One region of the Ureibacillus sp. MALMAid1270 genome, then DNA from elsewhere that is predicted to be linked to it. Evidence: predicted binding sites of a transcription regulator. Region 1 holds the regulator's gene; each other region holds the start of a gene.
The links. Region 1 encodes CtsR, which represses protease genes until heat stress. Its sites were predicted from a motif close to ATGGTCAATAAAGGTCAAACA; they were not measured.
Positions count from the first base shown of each region.

Region 2: a site for CtsR is predicted at 4,950-4,970, ahead of clpP (ATP-dependent Clp endopeptidase proteolytic subunit ClpP). Genes of this name have one in related genera too.
Region 3: a site for CtsR is predicted at 5,190-5,210, ahead of ACOQFO_RS07360 (ATP-dependent Clp protease ATP-binding subunit). Genes of this name have one in related genera too.

Region 1 covers NZ_JBMIRP010000093.1:117,715-124,028, reverse strand. Annotated here, with positions in the region: gene ACOQFO_RS13200 (ATP-dependent Clp protease ATP-binding subunit) at 39-2,468, opposite strand; gene ACOQFO_RS13195 (protein arginine kinase) at 2,458-3,555, opposite strand; gene ACOQFO_RS13190 (UvrB/UvrC motif-containing protein) at 3,552-4,106, opposite strand; gene ACOQFO_RS13185 (CtsR family transcriptional regulator) at 4,117-4,584, opposite strand; gene ACOQFO_RS13180 (hypothetical protein) at 4,788-5,006, opposite strand; gene ACOQFO_RS13175 (acyl-CoA thioesterase) at 5,136-5,606, opposite strand; gene ACOQFO_RS13170 (aldehyde dehydrogenase family protein) at 5,642-6,314, opposite strand, start outside.
Region 2 covers NZ_JBMIRP010000065.1:45,452-51,765, forward strand. Annotated here, with positions in the region: gene rapZ (RNase adapter RapZ) at 1-180, shown strand, start outside; gene ACOQFO_RS08820 (gluconeogenesis factor YvcK family protein) at 185-1,153, shown strand; gene whiA (DNA-binding protein WhiA) at 1,349-2,290, shown strand; gene ACOQFO_RS08830 (HPr family phosphocarrier protein) at 2,391-2,648, shown strand; gene ACOQFO_RS08835 (alpha/beta hydrolase) at 3,571-4,200, shown strand; gene clpP (ATP-dependent Clp endopeptidase proteolytic subunit ClpP) at 4,277-4,870, opposite strand; tRNA gene ACOQFO_RS08845 (tRNA-Arg) at 5,150-5,224, shown strand; gene ACOQFO_RS08850 (basic amino acid ABC transporter substrate-binding protein) at 6,069-6,314, shown strand, end outside.
Region 3 covers NZ_JBMIRP010000059.1:6,682-12,995, forward strand. Annotated here, with positions in the region: gene fabF (beta-ketoacyl-ACP synthase II) at 126-1,364, opposite strand; gene ACOQFO_RS07350 (beta-ketoacyl-ACP synthase III) at 1,503-2,438, opposite strand; gene ACOQFO_RS07355 (YjzD family protein) at 2,640-2,831, shown strand; gene ACOQFO_RS07360 (ATP-dependent Clp protease ATP-binding subunit) at 3,010-5,151, opposite strand; gene ACOQFO_RS07365 (Crp/Fnr family transcriptional regulator) at 5,404-6,096, shown strand; gene ACOQFO_RS07370 (metal-sulfur cluster assembly factor) at 6,152-6,314, opposite strand, start outside.

The DNA.
Region 1 (6,314 bases):
AAAAACGAGACACCTTTTCCTTTGTTATATAGATTGTACTACTCTTTTGAGCGAACAACAAATTCACCTTCAACATAATCAATTACAACATGTTGACCTTTCGCTACATTACCTTTTAATAATTCTTCAGAAAGTCGGTCTTCCACATGTTTTTGAAGGGATCTACGTAGTGGACGTGCACCATATTGTGGATCGTATCCTTCTTCGGCAATTTTTTCTAAAGCTGCATCTGTAAGTTCTAGCTCGATTTCTTGTTCTTGTAAACGTTTTGTTAATGATGTTGCCATTAAAGAGATAATTTCTTTTAATTGATCTTTCTCTAATGAATGGAACACGATCATTTCATCAATACGGTTTAAGAATTCTGGGCGGAATGCTTTTTTCAATTCTTCAAGCATTGTCCCTTTCATATCTTTATATTTATTTTCAGAGCTAGCACCTGCACCGAAACCTAAGTTTTTACGGTATTTAAGCGCCTCTGCTCCAACGTTAGATGTCATAATGACAACTGTGTTACGGAAGTCCACTTTACGACCTTTTGAATCCGTTAAACGACCGTCATCAAGCACTTGTAATAAGATATTGAACACATCTGGGTGTGCTTTTTCAATCTCATCGAATAATACAACAGAGTATGGTTTACGACGAACTTTTTCTGTTAATTGACCACCTTCGTCATAACCTACATATCCTGGAGGTGAACCTACTAGACGTGAAGTCGAATGTTTTTCCATGTATTCAGACATGTCGATACGAATCATCGCATCCTCGTCTCCAAACATTACTTCCGCTAATGCACGCGCTAATTCAGTTTTACCTACACCAGTTGGTCCTAAGAAGATAAATGAGCCTATTGGTCGTTTTGGATCTTTTAATCCAGCACGAGCACGACGTATTGCACGTGAAATAGCTTCTACAGCTTCCCCTTGACCAACAACACGTTTGTGTAATTCTTCTTCAAGGTTAAGAAGTTTTGCAGATTCCTCTTGAGCAATCTTTGAAACTGGGATACGAGTCCACATAGAGACAACTTGAGCAATATCATCTACAGTGACTTTTGATTCTTCTTTTCCTTGTTTTTCTTTCCACGTTTTCTTCGTTTGTTCTAGCTCATCTTTAATTTTTTGTTCTGTATCACGAAGAGCAGCTGCTTTTTCGAATTCTTGAGAAGATACAGCAGCATTCTTTTCGTTTCGAACATTTTCTAATTTATCTTCTAATGCTTTTAAGTTTGGTGGAACATTGAATGAACGTAATCTTACTTTTGAACCTGCTTCATCGATTAAGTCAATCGCTTTATCCGGTAAGAAACGATCTGAAATATAACGATCAGATAATTTAGCAGCTGCTTCAACAGCTTCATCTGTAATTTTCACACGGTGATGCGCTTCGTAACGATCACGTAAACCTTTAATGATTTGGATTGTTTCCTCTACAGATGGTTCATCCACTTGAATTGGTTGGAAACGACGCTCTAATGCAGCATCTTTTTCGATATATTTACGATACTCATCAAGTGTTGTTGCACCGATACATTGTAACTCTCCACGTGCTAATGATGGTTTTAAAATATTTGAAGCGTCAATCGCACCTTCTGCTCCACCAGCACCAATTAGAGTGTGTAACTCGTCGATGAATAAAATGACGTTTCCAGCTTGGCGAATTTCATCCATTACCTTTTTCAGACGATCTTCAAATTCACCACGGTATTTTGTACCTGCAACAACTGTTCCCATATCTAATGTCATAACACGTTTGTCACGTAAAATTTCAGGAACTTCATTGTTTACGATTTGTTGTGCAAGTCCTTCAGCAATCGCTGTTTTACCTACACCAGGTTCACCAATTAATACTGGGTTATTTTTTGTACGACGTGATAACACTTCGATTACACGAGTAATTTCTTTACTACGACCAATAACTGGGTCAAGTGAACCCTCTCTTGCAATTGCTGTTAAATCACGTGCTAAACCGTCTAATGTCGGAGTATTAACTGATTGAGTTTGACTTGCACCAGATTGAGTTGAGTCATTGTTACCAAGTAATAATAATACTTGTTGGCGAGCTTTATTTAGGCTTACACCCGCATTAGAAAGTACACGAGCAGCCACCCCTTCGCCTTCACGAATTAATGCTAATAAAATATGTTCTGTACCAATATAGGCATGACCTAGTTTGCGAGATTCATCAACAGATAACTCGATTACTTTCTTAGCACGAGGAGTGTAATGAACAATTGGACCAACATCCTTTGTACCTTTACCTACTAGCTCTTCAATACCTGATTCAATCATTTGTGGACTTACATCAATAGCTTCTAAAGCTTTAGCGGCAATTCCACCGCCTTCTCGAATAAGGCCAAGAAGAATATGTTCTGTACCAATGGATTCATGTTTCCAGCGAATTGCTTCTTCTTGTGCTAATTGTAAAACTTTTTGTGCACGTTGCGTAAATCGATTAAACATCATATTTTTCCTCTCCTTTTTCCTTCGAATTATGACTATCACCATTTAACTTTTCACGTAATAATTTTGCTCTGAACAGGTCGCGTTCTGTTGCTTGTAATGTTGTACCTGCATACTGTTGCACAAATCCTTGTTGTATTAAAATCATACATTCATTTAATATGCTGACAGAGATATCTTTTATTAACCCTAAGTCTACCCCTAGACGTACATTAGATAAACACGTTGCCGCCTCTTCACTCGTCATGATCCGTGCATATCTTAATGTTCCTAATGCACGTTGAATACGATCTTCAAGTGCTATAGGAGCCTGCTTCATAAGCGAATGTCTTGCGTTTCTTTCATTTTGGAGAATTTGGGTTACGACATTTTGTAAATCTTCTAAGATCTCTTGCTCAGATTTCCCTAGTGTTACTTGGTTGGAGATTTGATAAATATTCCCTAAGTTTTCGCTACCTTCACCATAAATCCCTCTTACAACCATACCTAGTCTTGTTAACATTTGAGTCATTACTTTCATTTGGTTGGACATGGTTAGCGCTGGAAGGTGCATCATTACCGATGCTCTTAATCCAGTTCCAACATTTGTTGGACAACTCGTTAAGTAACCAAATGTTTCATTAAAGGCATATGGTAGATGTTTTTCAAGATAGCTATCAAGCTTATTTGCATTTTCGTATGTTTCGAACAATTGAAAGCCTGGTGTTAAACATTGTATTCGTAAATGGTCCTCTTCATTAACCATAACGCTAATTGATTCGTCATTTGAAATAACGACTGAAGCAGATTTCTCTTTTTTAGCAAGTAGTGGACTAATTAAATGTTTTTCTACTAAAACTAATCTTTGTAATGCGGGCATTTCTTTAATTGTAAAATGCGAGAAGTTACATCCCTCTTGATAATTTAATAGTGCATTTGTAACCACTTCATCGACTCGTTTTGCTTCTTGTTCTGTAAAGCTTCTTGGGAACCGGTAACCATCTAGATTTCGAGCTAATCGGATTCTTGTACTGATTGCGATATCTGTATCCGCTCCACTATCGCTCATCCAACTAGGTGCCTCGTTTTTCAAAAAATGTTCTAGATTCATGGAGTATCCACACCTCCAAGATTAAGCTTTCTCTCCATATCTTTAATTTCATCTCGTAACTTTGCAGCATCTTCAAAGCGTTCTTCAATTATGGATTGTTGTAATTGTTCTCGAATTGCTTCTATTTGTTTTCTCAGCAGCAAATGGCTATTGGTTGTCGATCCAGGATTTTTCCCCGTATGTTGTGTCCCGGCTTGAATTTTTGTTAACACATGAGGAAGTTTCGTACTAAAAGTTTCATAACATTGTGGACATCCAAGTTTTCCTTCATTTAAAAATTGGCGGAATGTATATCCACACTGAGGACAATTTGTCGCTGTTTGTGTCATTTGACTTTGTTTTTCTGTTGTCTCATTTTTCAAAACAGGTAACCCAAACCAATTAGAAACGAGCTGAGCTAATGGAAAATGGTCATCTTTATTGAAATCGATATTAAATGGATGGAATTGATTGGCACAAACTTCACAATAATGCCGTTCACTATTTTGACCATTTATAATTTGTGTAACCGTTACGGTCGCTTGTCTGACTTTACAATGTTCACAAATCATAACCGTCACCTCACTGGTTATCGTATTTTAAAGTCGTAAGCATAGCTCGTAGGACGTAGGATCTTAATTCATCTCTAAGAGGTAATTTTAGCCTTAATGTTGTTCGATCTAATGCAGCTAGCATAAGTTTCGCTTCACGCTTTGTGATTACATCTTCATCAATTAGACGATAGATAATGTCCTCAGCCATCGATTGCGTTGCTCCATCTTCTATTTGAGCGATCATTGATTCTAATAAATCTATCTTTGAATGGGGCTTAACACGGAGAATTCGAATATAACCACCGCCACCTCGCTTACTTTCAACTAAATAGCCTTTTTCAACAGTAAAGCGTGTATTAATAACGTAATTTATCTGAGAGGGAACGCACTGGAATTTGTCTGCCAATTCACTTCTTTTTATCTCAATATGTCCTTTGCCACCTAATTCGATAATTTGTTTTAAATAACCTTCGATGATGTCAGATATATTTCCCATTTTTCACACCTCACTAGATGTTCTGACTTTGACTATCTTTGACTTTATTATATTAATCGTTTTAAAAAAATGCAAATAGAAAACACACTTATTTCATCTTATAAAGGATGGACATTTTTCTTGAATTTAAGTCACTTTTTCTAAAATTAAGAAATAAAAATCCGACTAAATGGAAATTTCATTAGTCGGACCAGTTTAAGTATTTATTTTTTTCGATGATCTGTATCTTTCTCATCAATTTTATGATCGTTTTTAGGGAATAGTAGTGCTGATAGAAGACCAGAAAATAGGGTTGCCGCAATAATAATCATTACTTTATCATACGTCGGTACTTCACTATAATAGTTCATCAACATAAAAGTTGCAGCGACTGCAACAATGACCATTGTTGGAATTACAAACTTCGATCGTTGTTTCCACATTTATAATTACTTCCTTTTCACTCATTTTTCTACTGATGCTTTCAATCTACTTATGTATTTTACAGTTTCTATGAATTAAAAACAAACAAGCCAAAGGGGATCGCATATGAAATCCCCTTAATTACATACTTATTTCCCGCGTCTTTCCATACTCTGTTGTCGTCTTAGTAGACCTCTTTCGAATAACTCTTTTTCTTCATCCGTTTCCGGATAAACCTTCGCTACAGGCACAGGTTTACCTTGGTTATCAATTGCAACATTCGTTACAAATGATTCAGTCGTTATTTTTTCTTCACCTGTACGGAAATTGATGGTCTTAACTCTAACGTAAACCTCCATAGACGTTTTCCCAGTTGACGTTACAACAGCTTCTAATTCGAGAATATCACCAACATTTGCCGGTGATTTGAAATCAACTGAATCAAATGCAGCAGTAACAATTTCTCCCTTTGCATGCTTCATACTTGCGATAGCCGCAACTTCATCAATATATGCTAATACTTTTCCACCAAAAATAGATAAATGATGATTTGTATCTGGTGGTAATACGAGATGTGATTGGATTGTACGTGATTGGCTCATTGGAAATGCATTTTCCACTTGTTTTACACCCTTTGCTGTCAAAATTCTTATAACTAATATGTCGTTTTTATTGTAATGAATTTTAGATCGGTCATTTCTTGTAGTGCATATTTAATTCCTTCACGTCCATAACCGCTATTTTTTACGCCTCCATAAGGCATGTTATCGATTCGGAAGGTAGGGATATCATTAATCACTATAGCACCAGCTTCAATCTCATCTGCAGCTTTAAGTGCATCGGTAAGTACATTTGTATAGATACCCGCATTCAAGCCTAAATCAGAAGCATTCACATGTGCAATAGCATCGTCTAACGTTTTGTATGGAACAAGTGATACTACTGGAGCAAATGTTTCTAAGCAAACGATTTTCATATCAGGCTTAACATTTGTCATAACAGTAGGCGACATCCATCTTTCAGTAAATTCTGCACCCGTTGCAACTTGTGCTCCTTGCGCTTTCGCTTCTTCTATCCATTGTTTCATTCGCTCTACTTCTTTTGGATGAATCATGGCGCTAACATCCGTTGATGGATCTAATGGGTCTCCAACTTTTAACTTTTTCGTTTCTTCTACGAACCTTTCTACAAATTGGTCATAAATCGATTCATGTACATAAACACGTTGCAATGAAATACATACCTGACCAGAGAAACCAAAAGCTCCTCCAACACATCGTGCTACGATTTTATCAATCGGCGTACTAGGTTCTATAATCAATGCTGCA
Region 2 (6,314 bases), on a different contig from region 1:
CTATTTGAATTTATGATCCCACAATATAAAAATGAAGGAAAAGCACAATTAGTTATTGCTATAGGCTGTACAGGGGGACAACATCGCTCTGTAACTCTAGCAGAATATTATGGCAAGCTATTTAGTGAAACCTATCAAACTGTCATAACACATCGCGATATCATTCATAGGAAGGAATGAAATAATGGGTAAGAAAAAGACGAATATCGTAGTTATAGGAGGTGGAACTGGATTATCGACATTATTGCGCGGATTGAAAAAATATACCTTTGATATTACAGCAATCGTTACCGTAGCTGATGATGGGGGTTCTTCAGGTCGCCTTAGAGATGACTACGATATTCCCCCACCAGGAGATATACGAAATGTCATCGCTGCATTATCCGATGCTGAGCCATTAGTAGAGCAGATGTTTCAATACCGCTTTTCACAGTCTGTCGATTTAGGTGGTCATTCACTAGGAAATTTAATGCTAACAGCGTTAACAGATATTACTGGTGATTTTAGCCATGCTATTTCAGAGATGAGTAAAGTATTAAAAGTTCACGGGAAAGTACTTCCTGCTGCCAATAAAAAAGTAACTTTATTTGCTGAATTGGTCGATGGTTCAATTATTGCAGGAGAATCCAAAATTCCGAATGCACACTTACCGATTAAACGAGTATTTTTAGAACCGGATGATGTGAAACCTCTTCCTGAAGCAATTCGTGCCATTCATTCCGCAGATATTATTCTGATAGGACCAGGAAGTCTATACACAAGCATCATTCCGAATTTATTAGTTAAAGGAATCGGAAAAGCAGTAATCGAAGCAAAAGGTCGAAAAATCTATATTTGTAACCTGATGACTCAAAAAGGTGAGACGATTAAATATAGCGCGGCTGATCATGTAAAAGCTATTAATGTACATCTTGGTACACCGTGTTTAGATGCTATTTTAGTGAACAATTACGAGCTTCCTTTACCGATTCAAGAAAATTATAAAGAAGAAAATGCAGAGCCTGTTGAAGTAGATATTGAGGGCTTAGAACAACTTGGCTTAGAAATCATTAAAAAAGACATCGCAACGATTCATTCTGGTGTTGTCCGTCATGAATCTACACATATTGCGGATTGGTTGAATGAATACGCTCCGAAATTTTTAGGAAAATAAATATTACGTAGCTGATTTAGGCGATGGAGTTTTTCATTAATTTTAGCTAATAAAGTATAAACTCTAGAACATATAAATAGATTCTAGGAGCAAATTACACAAAAGCAAATAGAAAACCTCGTATTTGAATATTCCTTGGTTCGCTAAGTATATGTTATGATATATCTCATACATAATTGGAAAGGGGGTTATGAAATGTCATTTGCTTCGGAAACAAAGAAAGAGCTAACGCAAGTTGAAGCGAATGATAGCTGTTTAAAAGCAGAAGTCTCAGCACTCATTCGAATGAACGGAGTAGTATCTTTTGCCAATAGGCAACTTAGCTTAGATGTTCAAACAGAAAATGCAGCAATCGCACGAAGATTATATACGATTATTAAAAAGCTCTATTCCTTCAATGTCGAGTTACTAGTTCGTAAAAAAATGCGCCTGAAGAAAAATAACGTCTATATTTGCCGTATACGTGATGGCGCTAGAGAATTACTAACAGATCTTGAGATCCTTTCAAATGAGTTTGAGTTTAACCACTCGTTATCCAATTCTCTTATACAACATAAAAACGAAAAGCGTGCATACATACGTGGTGCGTTTTTAGCAGGTGGGTCAGTAAATAACCCTGAAACATCTTCTTATCATTTAGAAATTTATTCGTTATATAAAGAACATGGGGATGCTTTAGCTGAGTTAATGAACAGCTTTCAGTTAAATGCAAAAACAATCGAACGAAAAAAAGGGTATGTCACTTATTTAAAAGAAGCTGAAAAAATTTCAGACTTTTTAGGTTTGGTTGGCGCATTCCAAGCTATGTTGAAATTTGAAGATGTTCGAATAGTAAGGGATATGCGTAATAGTGTGAATCGTATTGTAAATTGTGAAACAGCCAATCTAAATAAAACCATTGGAGCTGCTATTCGCCAAGTTGAAAATATTAAGTTTATTGAAAATACAATCGGTTTAGATCAACTTCCTGAAAAACTTCGAGAGATTGCCAGGTTACGCGTAGAATATCAAGACGTCACCTTAAAAGAACTAGGCGAAATGGTTTCAACTGGTACAGTAAGTAAATCTGGAGTCAATCACAGATTACGAAAAATTGATGAAATTGCTGATGCCCTTCGTAGAGGAGAGCAAATCTAAAAAAAATTGTAAGAAAATAGGAAGAAACGAACATTGTTCTTTTTTGATAATTCCGATAAGATAAGTATATCGATGAACGGTGTGAAAGGGAGTATATTTGATGGTTGAAACCAAATTGGAAGTAAAATTGAAAACAGGCTTGCAAGCTAGGCAAGCAGCCCTTTTTGTACAAGAAGCGAATCGCTACAAGTCTGAAGTGTACTTACAAAGGGATCAAAAAAAGGTAAATGCAAAATCAATTATGGGTATTATGAGTCTTGCCATCGCAAAAGGCACGACAGTTACGCTCATTGCTGATGGTGCTGATGAAAATGAAGCAATCGCAGGCCTATCTAAATTCATCACAAAAGAAGATTAATCACTATTATTTTATGAAAACGCTCGCAAACTCACATGATTTATAGGTGAAACTGCGGGCGCTTTTTTTGTGGTGGGGAGTAGGGGATGGATCAAGGATTTCTGTCTAAATAAGGGGGTTATTTAGACAACTTTGAGTGGAGTGAAGGATTTCTGTCTGAATAAGGGCGTTATTTTGACAACTTTGAGTGGAGTGAAGGATTTCTGTCTGAATAAGGGCGTTATTTTGACAACTTTGAGTGGAGTGAAGGATTTCTGTCTAAATAAGGGCGTTATTTAGACAACTTTAAGCGGGATCAAGGAATTCTCTCTAAATAAGAGCGTTATTTAGACAACTCTGAGTGGAATCAAGGATTTCTGTCTAAATAAAAGGTTTATTTTGACAACTTTGAGTGGAAACAAGAATTTCTGTCTAAATAAGAGCGTTATTTAGACAACTTTGAGTGGAATCATGGGTTTCTGTCTAAATAAGGGCGTTATTTAGACAACTTTGAGATGAATCATGGATTTCTGTCTAAATAAGAGAGTTATTTAGACAACTTTGAGTGGAATCATGGGTTTCTGTCTAAATAAGGGCGTTATTTAGATAACTTTAAGCGGGATCAAGGAATTCTGTCTAAATAAGCGCGTGATTGCGTGCCAGTTTCTGAGGAAATGGAGAAATTTTGTCACGCAAACTGTAATTGCGTGCCAGTTTCTGAGGGATTCGAGAGATTTGTCGCGCAAACCGTAATTGCGTGCCAGTACCAGGCGGATTCAAGATAAATTGTCACAAAACACGTGGTTACGTGACATTTTCAGAGAACTCCAAAATATATTGTCACGAAACGCCTCCACAGAAAGTATGTAGAGAACAAGCCTAATACAATCCACCATTCATTCACATCCAACACTAAAACCAACTTAAATCGAGGTGCTCATAATTGGAAACGAATTTTATATACACATTAAGCAAGCCTACAAACCAGACAAAAGAAAAACATCCTGCGATCTTTCTAATGCATGGGATGGGAAGTAATGAAAATGATTTGCCAAGTATTGTGGAAGAATTAAAAAATGACTTTTATATCTTTAGCCTAAGAGGTCCACTTTCACAACCGCCAGGCTATTCATTCTTCACTATTGAACGAATTGGATTACCACATCAAGAACTGTTTACAAAAGTATTAAAGGAAATCCAAGACTTTATCCAAGAAGCGAAAGATCATTTTGAAATTGATGAAAACGGGATTTATTTATTAGGATTTAGCCAAGGTGCGATTTTAAGTCAGTCCCTAGCATCAATTTTAGGAAATCAAATAGCGGGTATTGTTTCGTTAAGTGGATATTTACCGGAATTAGTAGAGAGCATGGAGAATTCGCCTATGAATGGGTTACGTGTATTCATTGCTCACGGGGAACAAGATCAGATTATTCCATTTAGTTGGAGCGAAAGAAGTAAAAAGTACTTTGAGGAAAAAGGTGCTGAAGTTTCTTACCACACATACCAGGGTGGACACTTTTTGACACAAGAAGTTGTGAATAAAATTCTTGAGTTTTTTAAGAATGCGTAAAATACGCGACAGCATTTAGAAACAAAAAAATTGCCTTGAAGTTTAATCTTCAAGGCAACCTGCGTATCAATATTAATTATTTTTGATCGCTGTTTGTAATGATATTGTCGATTAAGCCATATTCTTTCGCTTGTTCAGCAGTCATGAAGTTATCACGATCTGTATCTTGAGCGATTCTTTCTAATGATTGACCAGAACGTTCTGCAAGAATTTTGTTTAATTTATCACGTAAGAATAAAATACGTTTTGCAGCGATTTCGATTTCTGTTGCTTGACCTTGAGCCCCACCTAGTGGTTGGTGAATCATTACTTCTGCATTTGGTAATGCAAAACGTTTACCTGGTTCACCAGCAGCTAATAAGAAAGCACCCATAGAAGCAGCCATACCGATACAGATAGTAGATACTTTTGGTTTAATGTATTGCATTGTATCATAGATCGCCATACCAGCTGTGATAGAACCACCTGGTGAGTTGATGTATAAATGAATATCTTTTTCTGGATCTTCAGCAGCTAAGAATAATAATTGCGCAACGATTGAGTTTGCAACGTTATCGTCAATTGCACTTCCAAGCATAATAATACGGTCTTTTAATAAACGAGAATAAATGTCATAAGCGCGTTCTCCGCGGTTTGTTTGTTCGATTACTGTAGGGACTAAAATTGTCATATAAAAATCCTCCTTAAAATAGTTTTAATCGCTACCAATGCTGAATTTCAGAATCAGCTGTACCATTATAATACACATGAAGGTCAAGAAAGGTCAAATATAAACTCTTCAAATAAAAAAATACTTCACTATGATTCTGTGTGGAGAAAGTCAGTTATTTAAAAAATAAAAAAGTAATTGAAATGACCGATCGTTTTACGAATAAGTTGATTTCATGGTGAATTATTTTGTATAATAATAGGAGTCTCAATTCAAACAATTCTTTTTTCCGCATTAGTTGCCCTCGTGGTGTAATGGATAACACGTAAGATTCCGGTTCTTGCACTGGGGGTTCGATTCCCTCCGAGGGCGCCATCAAATAGCACTTTACCACTCCATTTTTTCCAAGCTTTTGGTAATTTAAACTCTCCTTTTTCACGAAATAAAACATTATGACATAAATATGTCTAAATTGAGAATAATAATAATAATATTTTATTAATAATTATTAAAAAAAGGTTGATTATTGTATCAAATATTAGTAAATTTATAACTGTTCTTATGATTAATGATAGAAATTTGTTAGATTCTTTTCTACTAAGCTGCAACTCAAGGTACTAATTTGTAGCTATTTTTTCATTAATCACAATATGCCCTTAAAGGGCGCCATTTTACTGTTTTTAATATAATTTTTATAGTTCGACCTTACTGTAAATATTAGTTTAGCAGCCTAATCATTTACAGAGGGAATGGAAATAAGGGGTAAAATAGTAAATTACTGTACCGATTTATTTTACCCCTTGATCATTCTCTTTAAACTAGTTATGTTCAAATATCTTTACATATAAATTAAAAACTATGCAGTGTTTATAGGTTAAACGATACAGAGTAATATAGTTTAAAGGTTTCATCATAATAAACCACTTTATTCATATTTATGAGTAAAGTGGTTTTTTTGTGTGTAAATTGCATAAAAAATCACTGACGGGAATTTATAAAAATACGCAATGTTTATATGAGAATAATGCTAAAAATTCTTGAAAGAAGTGGCGATTTTCTAAATATAATAGGGGTTGATATGAAAAAACTATAAATCTAGTATTGTAATTAGGATGTATAATTATTATAATACGATTTATAAATAAACAGTTTTTAATAGTCAGATAACTGGTTTGATTATAAAAACATAAATTACAACAAGGATTTAGGAGGCTTTAAAATGAAGAAAAAGAGTTTATTTACAATATTCATGATTTTAACAGCTGTTACAATGATCTTAGCAGCTTGTGGAACTGGTGGTGACTCAACTACTGGTGAAGGTGGAAAAGTAAAATTAATCGGTGGTACAGAAGCATCATTCGCACCATTCGAATATTTAGATGATAAAGGAAACATTGTTGGTTTTGACGTTGAGATTGTACAAGCTATTTCTGAAGAAATGGGATTTGACTACGAAATTCAAAAT
Region 3 (6,314 bases), on a different contig from region 1:
TATTTATGATTGTCACTATCTTCATTCATTGATTTACATTTTAAAAAGTAAATTAAATGTACAATTATTAAATCATATAAAAAAGCCCTTAACGATATGCTAAGGGCTTTTACTTATATCTATTTTTAGTCTACTTTTTTCAATAAGATACTTGCGTTATGTCCACCAAATCCAAGAGAATTACTCATTGCATACTCAATACTTGCTTCACGAGCTTCACCTGCAACATAATCTAAATCACAATCTGGATCTGGATTTGTTAGGTTAATAGTTGGAGGTAAGATACCTTCTTTTAAAGCTAGTGCAGTAAAGATTGCTTCTACACCACCAGCAGCACCTAATAAGTGACCTGTCATAGATTTTGTAGAACTCATCGCTAGGTTGTATGCATGTTCTCCAAATACAGATTTTACAGCCATTGTTTCATACAAGTCATTATACTGAGTACTTGTACCATGGGCATTAATATAACCAACTAGAGTTGGATCAATTCCACCATCTTCAAGTGCTAACTTAATTGCACGGGCAGCACCTTCACCATTTGGAGCTGGAGCAGTGATGTGGTATGCATCACCTGTTGCACCATAACCAATTATTTCAGCGTAAATTTTTGCACCACGTGCTTTTGCAGCTTCATATTCTTCTAATACAATAATACCTGCTCCTTCGCCCATAACGAATCCATCACGGTTTGCATCAAATGGACGAGAAGCTGTTGCTGGGTCTGTATTTAAAGATAAAGCTGTACTTGCACAGAATCCTGCTACCGCCATGTTTACGATTGGAGCTTCTGTTCCTCCAGTGATCATCGCATCAGCATCACCGCGTTGAATTACTTTAAATGCATCACCGATTGAGTTTGTACCTGAAGCACAAGCTGTTACTGAACAAGAATTAATCCCTTTAGCTCCTAAATGAATAGATACTTGACCAGATGCCATATCTGGAATCATCATTGGCACAAAGAATGGACTTACACGACGTGCACCACGCTCTTTAAATGTCTCAAATTGGTTTTCGTATGTTTCCATTCCACCAATTCCTGAACCAATCCATACACCAATACGATTTGCATTACTTTCATTTATTTCTAAATTTGCATCTTTTACAGCCATAATGGAAGCAGCAAGTGCGTAATGAGTAAAACGGTCCATTCTTCTTGCTTCTTTTCGATCGATAAATTGTTCAATGTCAAAATCTTTTACTTCCGCAGCAACTTTTGCTGTGAATTTTTCTGCGTCAACACGTGTTAATGGCCCTACCCCCGATTTTCCAGCTTTAATATTTGACCACGTTTTTTCAGCTGAATTACCCAGAGGAGTAACGGCACCAATTCCCGTAATAACTACTCTTCTTTTCATAATCAAGTTCCCCCTAATTATTCAAATGCGCTCTTTGCGTATTTGCGAACGATCTTTGAAAGCTTTCGTCGCGGCAAAAATGATTTACTATTTTTATTACCATTAATATAAAATTACTATATTTGAATCTATGAAATCAATTTATTTACCCCATTTAATAACAGCAGCACCCCATGTTAAGCCACCACCGAAACCAACTAATACAACGATATCATCATCTTTAATTTTTCCATCTTCTAATTCATCTGTTAAAGCAATCCCAATAGAAGCTGATGAGGTATTTCCGTATTTATGAATCTGTTTGGATAGTTTTTCCTCAGGTAAATCTAAACGTTCACGAGAAGCTTCCATAATACGTATATTCGCTTGGTGTGGGACTAAGAAGTCAACATCTTCTTTTGTTAAACCAGCTTTTTCAATTACAGAAACTGCAGATTCACCCATTTGACGTACAGCAAATTTAAATACTTCACGACCATTCATGGCGATATGTTGTTGTTCATCTAAGAATAAATGTTTTCCACCTGTACCGTCTGCTCCTAATTCAAAGGATAAAATTCCACGACCTTCTGAAACTTTACCAATTACAGCAGCAGTTGCTCCATCTCCAAATAACACCGCTGTATTGCGATCTTGCCAATCTGTTACCTTTGAAAGTTTTTCTGCTCCTACAATTAATACATAATCATAAGTTCCACTTTCTACGAATTGTTTTGCTGTTGCAAGTGCATAAATAAATCCTGAGCAAGCAGCAGAAACATCCATAGCAGCCGCATTTGTTGCATCTAATCTTTCTTGAATTTGACAAGAGACTGTTGGAAATGCTTGATCTGGCGTAACAGTTGCAACTAAGATTAATCCGATTTGACTTGGAGAAATTTGTGCGTTCTCAAGCGCTTTTAATGCAGCTTTATATGCTAAATCAGATGTTTCTTCTCCTTCAGCAATTCTTCTTTCTTGAATTCCAGTTCTCGTACGAATCCATTCATCATTTGTATCTAAGATTTTTTCTAAGTCGATATTTGTAACTACTTTTTCAGGAACATATTTACCTAATCCAATTATACCTGCGTTCATTGAGATTCCCCCTTATTAAGCCCAACAATTATGACTTACATTTAGTACTTGGTCTTAATTATAGCTCACATTTACTCAACCGACAACTGTAATATTTGACATTATTAGAAAACGTGTTGTTATTTAATTATCACGTGTGGTATGATATTTTATGGTAAAATACAAATAATATATTTAAACTGTTTGTTAGAGGTGAAATTCATGCAATATATTTTTACATTTTTCTGGTCTTTCGTACTAGTTACAATGTTAAACTATGTAGTTAGTTCAGTATTAGGTGCAAATTTTGATTTCGTTACTGGAGCTATTATCTCACTTGTATTTGCAGTATTAGTATTAATCATTACTGCGATTATTCCAAATGAGCCTACGCCAGACGCAGAACATCATTAATTTGTAATTCATTCTTTTAAAGTTTTATAAATTACATAAAAAATGCCCTTCACATTAGTGATGGGCATTTTTTAAATTGATAAATTATTTTGATATTCGAATTTGTTAGTGATCAGATTGTTTTTCTTATATGGGACAAAATTAGATGAAATCTCCTAAATCCTCTCATAAACTTGACTTACTCATTTTCTTCTTGATTTCTAACCATCAACTCATCATTTTCAATTGTTACTTTGATCGTGTTACCAGGTAATACTTCTCCTTTTAGAAGCTCCTTTGCGACAACCGTTTCAACATTTCGTTGGATAAATCGTTTTAATGGTCTTGCTCCAAATTGAGGATCTACACCATGTTCCACAACCCAATTTACTACAGATTCATCGATATTTAAGGTAATTTCCTGTTCAGCAACACGTGTTTGTAATTGCTTAATATATTTCCATGCAATGGCTGTGAAATGATCTGAACTTAATGAATGGAACATAATTATGTCATCTACACGGTTTAATAACTCAGGTTTAAAATGTAAACGAAGTTCAGACATTACTAATTCTTCTACCTTTTCATCAGTCGGATCTTGTTCTAATAAATAGTGTGATCCAATATTAGACGTCATAATGATTACCGTATTTGTAAAGTTTACTAGTCTACCCTGACTATCTGTAATACGTCCATCATCTAAAATTTGCAAAAGAATATTCGCAACGTCTGGATGTGCCTTTTCAATTTCATCCAGCAAAATTACCGAATATGGATTTCTTCTAACAGCTTCAGTTAGTTGACCACCTTCTTCATATCCTACATAGCCTGGAGGTGCTCCTACTAGCCGGGATACACTATGTTTCTCCATATATTCGCTCATATCGATACGAATGAAATGTTCTTCTGAGTCAAACAGCTGTGCTGCTAATGCTTTCGCAAGCTCTGTTTTTCCGACACCTGTTGGCCCTAAGAAGATGAAAGAACCGATTGGCCGATGTGGATCTTGAATTCCTGCTCGGGCTCGCCATACAGCCTCTGTAACCAGTTTAACAGCAGTATCTTGACCTACAACTCGTTCATGAAGAGTATCCTTTAGTTTTAGTAACTTTTCTCTTTCTCCTTCTACAAGCTTCGTTACAGGGATTCCTGTCCATCTTGAAACAATTGAAGCAATCTCATCTGCTGTTACTTCTTCACGTAGAATTCTAGAATCAGAGCCTAATTTTAACTCTTCTTCTAATTTTACTAACTCTTTTTCAATTGCTGGAATCTTTCCATGACGGAGTTCAGCAGCTTTATTTAAATCATATTTACTTTCAGCATCTTCTAATTCTCTTCTATAACGGTTTAGTTGTTCTCGTTTATGTTGAATGGTTTGTAGGCCTTGCTTTTCTGCTTCCCATCGTCGCTTCATTTCTTCTTGTTTCGCTTTTAATGATTGCAATTCATCTTTTAATGTTGCCAGACGTTTTTTACTAGATTCATCTTTTTCTTTCGTTAACGCCTGTTCTTCAATTTCTAATTGCATAACACGTCTTGTCACTGCGTCTAATTCTTGAGGCATAGAATCAATTTCAGTTCGAATCATTGCACAAGCTTCATCTATTAAATCAATCGCCTTATCAGGTAAAAAACGATCCGTAATATAACGGTTTGAAAGTTCACTAGCAGCTATAATCGCTCTGTCATGGATTCGAACACCATGATGTAGCTCGAATCGTTCCTTTAAACCACGAAGAATTGATACCGTATCTTCTATAGATGGTTCACGTACTAATACTTGTTGGAATCGACGTTCTAAAGCTGGATCTTTTTCAATATACATTCGATATTCATCCAATGTTGTAGCTCCTATACAGTGCAATTCACCTCTAGCTAACATTGGTTTTAGCATATTTCCTGCGTCCATAGCGCCATCTGTTTTTCCCGCACCAACAATCGTATGAATTTCATCGATAAATAGAATAATCCGTCCTTCTGATTCCTTTACTTCTTTTAAAACACCTTTTAATCGTTCTTCAAATTGTCCACGGTAACTAGCCCCAGCAATTAATGCACTCATATCTAATTCATAAAGAGCACAATCCTTTAGCCCTTCTGGTACATCTTTTTTTACAATTCGTTGGGCTAATCCTTCTACAATTGCTGTTTTCCCAACACCAGGTTCGCCAATTAAAACTGGATTATTTTTTGTTTTTCGAGAAAGAATTCTAATTAGATTTCGAATTTCTTCATCTCGCCCAATGACAGGATCCATTTTCCCATTTTTTACTTCTTCAATTAAATTACGTCCGAACTGTTCTAAAGGCTTGCGATTATCCTGTTGTTGAAATTGCATGATTTGTCACCTCAACTGTATAATTTATCTTCACAATAAGTTTGACCTTTCTTGACCATTTTTATTATAAAATTATTTGTGAAGATTTGCAAAAAATACTCCTAAAAATTTCACATTTGAAAATACTGGTTTATGTTATTATTTAAATGTAGTATTTAACATATATATTTTACAAAAAACTACTTGTACTTTTATTTTTTCAATGTATTATTAAGGCCTATACATTAATTGTGTAAGGAAGTGATACTGTTGGTGATTTTAGACAATACATCAATGGATTTCCCCAGTTTGTTTGAAAAACACGGACAATTATTAAAGTTTGATAAAGGCTCACAAATTTTTCAAGAAGGCGAACTTGCCAATGATATATATTTAGTAAATCACGGTAAAGTCCAAATAAGTAAAGAGACTGAAAATGGTAAAGAGTTAACTTTCCGTTTATGTGGCAAAGGCTGTATTTTAGGCGAAACAACATTGTTTACAAGAGATAATCTTCATACAACATCAGCCATTGCCTTGTTTCCATCTGAAGTATTTTTATTAAGTAAAGCTACTTTGGAAATGTTATTAACGGAACAACCTGCACTTCTTATTGAATATTTAAAATGGATTCAAAATGAAAACATTAAAAATCGAACTTTAATTCGCGATTTAGTAATGAACGGGAAAAAAGGTGCACTATTTTCAACATTAATTCGTTTAGCTAATACTTATGGTGAAACAATAGCTGATAATGTTATTTATATAAAGTTCAACTTAACAAATACTGACATTGCAAATCTTTGTTCAACGAGTCGTGAAATGATAAATCGTATGTTAAATGACTTACGAAAACAGAAAATCATCTCAATGGATAAAGGGTTTATAACAATACACGATTTACAATATTTAAAAGATGAAATTTGCTGTGAAAATTGTCCTTTGTCAATTTGTAGAATTGACTAAAAAACCGTCTCAAAATTTTGAGACGGTTTTTTGTTAACACATGAATATAAAGTTATTAACGAATACCTAAAGCCATTTTAGCGTATCTTGACATCATATCTTTATTCCACACTGGTTGCCAAACGATATTAACATCAACTTTTTTGATCTCTGGAAGTTCGCTTAATGCAGTATTTACTTGATCTACAATGACAGGCCCTAATGGACAGCCCATTGAA